DNA from 2 places in the Nonomuraea sp. NPDC005650 genome. Region 1 is predicted to be linked to the other one. Evidence: riboswitches for the same ligand, from Rfam matches in the RefSeq annotation. Region 1 holds a riboswitch; the other holds the start of a gene.
What was found. Region 1 has a riboswitch for cobalamin ahead of cobN (cobaltochelatase subunit CobN). Riboswitches for the same ligand answer to the same signal wherever they lie in the genome.
Positions count from the first base shown of each region.

Region 2: it holds a riboswitch for cobalamin, as region 1 does, so the genes downstream of both, ABZS69_RS12670 (ribonucleoside-diphosphate reductase subunit alpha) here and cobN (cobaltochelatase subunit CobN) in region 1, are expected to answer to the same signal.

Region 1 covers NZ_JBEXCR010000012.1:127,768-130,220, reverse strand. The annotation lists gene ABZS69_RS21990 (precorrin-3B synthase) at 1-1,106, opposite strand, end outside; cobalamin riboswitch at 1,156-1,302, shown strand; gene cobN (cobaltochelatase subunit CobN) at 1,355-2,453, shown strand, end outside.
Region 2 covers NZ_JBEXCR010000006.1:234,602-237,054, forward strand. The annotation lists gene ABZS69_RS12670 (ribonucleoside-diphosphate reductase subunit alpha) at 1-1,601, opposite strand, end outside; cobalamin riboswitch at 1,725-1,922, opposite strand; gene ABZS69_RS12675 (tripartite tricarboxylate transporter substrate-binding protein) at 1,927-2,453, opposite strand, start outside.

The sequences.
Region 1 (2,453 bases):
GCCGCCAGCACCCGCGCCACCTGGTCGGCCGCGGCGGGCTGCAGGTCGAGCAGCACGACGGTCCGCCACGGCGTGAACCGGACGGGCACGCCGGCGGTGTCCTCCGGGCCGTCCATCTCGGCCGCTGTGGCGATGGCCGCCGCGGCGATGGCGCGCGCCTGGGCGGCGGACAGCCGTCCGAGCGGCACCACGACCTCCAGCGCCACCCGCCCGTCCCGCTGCCCGACGCGCCCCGCGCGCGGTGCCGCCGCCGTCGACGGGTCCCGCATGCCCGCAGCGGGCACCGCCCGCCCCTCGGCGCCCACGGCCGACCCGGCCTGCGGATGGGACGCGGGACGGACGTCGGCGGCGCGGGCGGAGGCGTCGGGGGCGGAGGCGTCGGGGGCATGCGCGGAAGTGCCGGTGGTGTCGAGGCGGGTGTCGCGACGGGCGGGAGTGTCCGTGGCGTGGAGGCGGGTGGCGATGCGGGCGGGGCCGTTCCGCAGTTCCGCGATCCGCCACGCGCCCCCGTCCGCTCCGGAGGTCTCCCGTTCGTCGAGGAACGCCTCGGCGGCGGCGACCATGCGGTCGGCGGCGGCGTCCGCCCCCACGGCGAGCCCCGCGTCCACCCCTGCCAGCAGCAGCCGCCCGTCGTAGAACGTGACGTCGGCCCCGAGCGCGAGCATGTCGCCCCCGCCGTCGTCCACCGCGAACAGGAACCGTCCCGGCAGCCCGGCCAGGCGCGCCCGCCCGCACAACGCCCGGTCCAGCGCCTCCACCAGGGGCTGCGGGTCCAGCAGGCCCGTGCGGCCGCCGAGCGGCGAGGCCACGATGTTGCGCACGCGCTCGTGCGCCGCCGACGGCAGCAGGCCGGCGGCGGCGATCCGTTCGGCGAAGGCGGCGGGTGAACGCAGGCCGCGCACCTGGACGTTCGCCCGGGAGGTCAGCTCGATCACGCCCGAGCCGAGGTCGGCCGCGCACGCGGCCAGCTCGCGGAGCCGGCCGGGCGAGATCGCGCCGCCGGGCAGGCGGACCCGGGCCATCGGACCGTCGGCGGCCTCGTGCACCTGTAGCGCCCCCGGACAGGCGTCGGGACGCAAACGTCCGGAAAAGTCGGCTATGGACACGATGAGGATGGTAACGCCACTTCTGGCGGAGGTCGCCCGTGCCGTAGGCTCCTCCTAGGCGATGGCTAGGGAGGAAGCCGGTGTGAATCCGGCGCGGTCCCGCCACTGTGACCGGGGAGCGAACCCCACCGCAGGCCACTGCCCGGCGACGGGTGGGAAGGCCGGGGTGAGCGCTGATCCGGGAGCCAGGAGACTCCGGCCGCCGCGACACCCACGACCGGGGCGAGGACCCCGAGGGAGGATGCGCCGTGTCTGGCGACAGCCGTACCGTCCTGCTGCTCTCGACCTCCGACACCGACCTGCTGAGCGCTCGTTCGAGCGGTGCCGCCTACCGGCTGGGCAACCCGGCCCGGCTGCCGGCCGAAGACCTGCCCGCCCTGCTGGAGGGCGTCGACCTGGTCGTGGTGCGCCTGCTCGGCGGCCGGCGCGCCTGGGAGGAGGGCCTGGACGCGCTGCTGGCCGGCCCCCGTCCGGTGGTGGTGCTGGGCGGCGAGCAGGCGCCGGACGCCGAGCTGATGGAATTGTCCACGGTCAGCGGCGGCGTCTGCGCCGAGGCCCACGCCTACCTGGCCCACGGCGGGCCGCCGAACCTGGCCGAGCTGCACGCGTTCCTGTCGGACACGGTGCTGCTGACCGGGCGCGGGTTCGCGCCGCCGGAGCCCACGCCCTCCTGGGGGCTGCTGGAGCGCGCGGCGCGGCCCGGGCAGGGGCCCGTGATCGGGGTGCTCTACTACCGGGCGCACCACCTGGCGGGCAACACCGCGTTCGTGGAGACGCTCTGCGCGGCCGTCGAGGAGGCGGGCGGGCAGGCGCTGCCGGTCTTCTGCTCCTCCCTGCGCACCGCCGAGCCCGCGCTGCTCGACACGCTGCGCGCCGCAGACGCGCTGGTGGTGACCGTACTGGCGGCGGGCGGCTCGCGCCCCGCGACGGCGGGTGCGGGCGGCGACGACGAGGCGTGGGACGTGGGCGCGCTGGCCGCGCTCGACGTGCCGATCCTGCAGGGGCTCTGCCTGACCACCAGCAGGCAGGCGTGGGAGGAGAACGACGACGGGCTGTCGCCGCTGGACGCCGCCTCGCAGGTGGCCATCCCGGAGTTCGACGGGCGGATCATCACGGTGCCGTTCTCGTTCAAGGAGATCGACCCCGAGGGGCTGACCGTCTACGTCGCCGACCCCGAGCGGGCCGCCCGGGTCGCGGGCATCGCGGTACGCCACGGGCTGCTCCGCCACACCCCGCCCGCCGAGCGCCGCCTGGTCGTCATGCTGTCGGCGTACCCGACCAAGCACTCCCGGGTGGGCAACGCGGTCGGCCTGGACACCCCGGCCAGCACCGTCAGGCTGCTGGCCG
Region 2 (2,453 bases), on a different contig from region 1:
GCGATCTTCTCCCGGACGGCTTCCCAGCGCTCCGTGCCCGTGACGTAGTGGTCCGGGTGCAGCACTCCCCCGGCCGCCCGCGTCTCGGCGTACGACGGGTGCCGGCCGCGCTCGGCCGCCAGGTCGGCGGAGGTGTCGTACGCGGCCAGCGCGATCTCCTCGGCGATCCTGGCCGACAGCTCCAGCGCCTCGGGCGAGTCGAACGGCAGCCGCAGCGTGAAGAACACGTCGGCCAGCCCCATGACGCCGAGCCCGATGGGCCGCCAGCGCCTGTTCGCCGCCTCGGCCTCGGGCGTGGGGTAGAAGCCCAGGTCGATGGTCCGGTCCAGGAAGCGCACGGCTGTGCGCACGGTGGTGCGCAGCCGGTCCCAGTCCACCTCGCCGTCGAGCAGGTGAGCGGCCAGGTTGACCGAGCCGAGGTTGCAGACCGCCGTCTCGGCGTCGCTGGTGACCTCGAGGATCTCGGTGCACAGGTTCGACAGGTGGATGACGTTCCCGGGGCGGCCGGTCTGGTTGGAGGTGCGGTTGGCGGCGTCCTTGAAGGTCATCCAGCCGTTCCCGGTCTGGGCGAGCGTGCGCATCATGCGGCCGTACAGGGTCCTGGCCGGGATCTGCCGGACGTGGCGCCCGGCCGCCTCGTACGCGCGGTACGCCCGCGTGAACGCGTCGCCGTACAGGTCGGTGAGGTCGGGCACCTCCTTCGGGTCGAACAGCGACCAGACCTCGTCGGCCTCCACCCGGCGCATGAACTCGTCGGGCACCCAGTTGGCCAGGTTCAGGTTGTGGGTGCGGCGGGCGTCCTCGCCGGTGTTGTCGCGCAGTTCCAGGAACTCCTCGATGTCGGCGTGCCAGGTCTCCAGGTAGACGCAGGCGGCGCCCTTGCGCCGCCCGCCCTGGTTGACGGCCGCGACGGAGGAGTCGAGCGTGCGCAGCCAGGGGACGATGCCGTTGGAGTGGCCGTTCGTGCCCCGGATCAGGGAGCCGCGCGAGCGCACCCGGGTCCAGGCGATGCCGATGCCTCCGGCGTACTTCGACAGCCGAGCCACCTGGCCGTACCGGTCGTAGATCGCCTCCAGCTCGTCGCGCGGCGAGTCGAGCAGGAAGCACGACGACAGCTGCGGGCGGCGCGCGCCCGAGTTGAACAGCGTGGGCGAGCTGGGCAGGTACGACAGCGTGGACATGAGCGCGTAGAGCTCGGCGGTCTCCGCCACCGACTCCGACAGGCCGCAGGCCACGCGCAGGAAGAAGTGCTGCGGGCGCTCCAGCACCGCCCGCGTCTCGGGGTGACGCAGCAGGTAGCGGTCGTAGACGGTGCGCAACCCGAAATACTCGAACCGGTCGTCCGCCTGCGCCGAGACCAGCGCGTCCAGCTCGGCGGCGTGCGCGGCGACGAACTCCGCCAGCCCGTCCTGGATCAGCCCGGCCGCGTGCGTGGCGGCGATGGACTCGGAGAACGTCCGCACCCCGTGCGCGGCGGCCTCGTCGGCGATCTCCTCGGCCAGGAGCCGGGCGGCGACCCGGGAGTTGGCCGGGTCGGCGATGACCCGGGCGGCGGCCTCCTCGATGGCCAGACGACGGTCGATCTCGATGATCTGCGTCACGTGCTCTCTCCTCGCGAGCTCATCCCCCGTGAGGGCGCGCGAGAGCACGGCGGCACGGATCACCCACCGGCCGTTTCGCTCCCCGGCCCTCCCGCGAGGCCATGGTCACTTCGTGCCGGGCGGGCGGCCCGGCACGGCGCTGGCAGGTCTTCGGGCTCGCGGGCGCGCGTAACTCGCTCCTACTGGCCGTCGCTTCCCAGATCGCTCCAGTGCACATGACGGCGGTCGTTCCCGCTCACCGCTGCGGGGCAGCCCCGGAATCGCACCGGGTTCCCTTTTGCTCCGCCTCCGAGGAGGCGAACCAGCGACGACCAGGATCCTACATCTAGTGGCCGTTCCCGCAACTACCCCAGCATGTTGTGGCTTTCGTGGTGTCGACCAGACCGAGATCCCGCAGGACGGCGCGGGTGCGCTCGACCTCGGAGCCCAGCCACAGCTTGAAGTCGTCGCCGCTGAGCGGGATCGAGATCCAGCCCTCGGACCGGCAGGCGGCCTCCCAGCCGGCCGAGCCGGTCACGTCCTCGCACATGCGGACGGCCGTTTCACGGATCTCGTCCGGCATCTTCTCGGGACCGAAGGCCGCCGACCAGTCCGCGAAGTCGACCCGTACGCCGGACTCCAGCAGCGTCGGCGCGTCCAGGCCCGGCACGTGCCTGGCCGAGGACACCGCGAGGGCCCTGACCCGGCCGGCCTTGATGCTCGCGCGCCAGTCGGCCAGCAGGCCCGCGGCCGCCTGGGCCTTGCCGGACAGCAGCTCGGTGACGGCCTCCTGGCTGCTGAGATAGCCGGTGTAGGCGAGCTGGCGGGCGTCGGCGCCGAGCCCCCTGGCGATCAGGCCGAACAGCAGGTGGT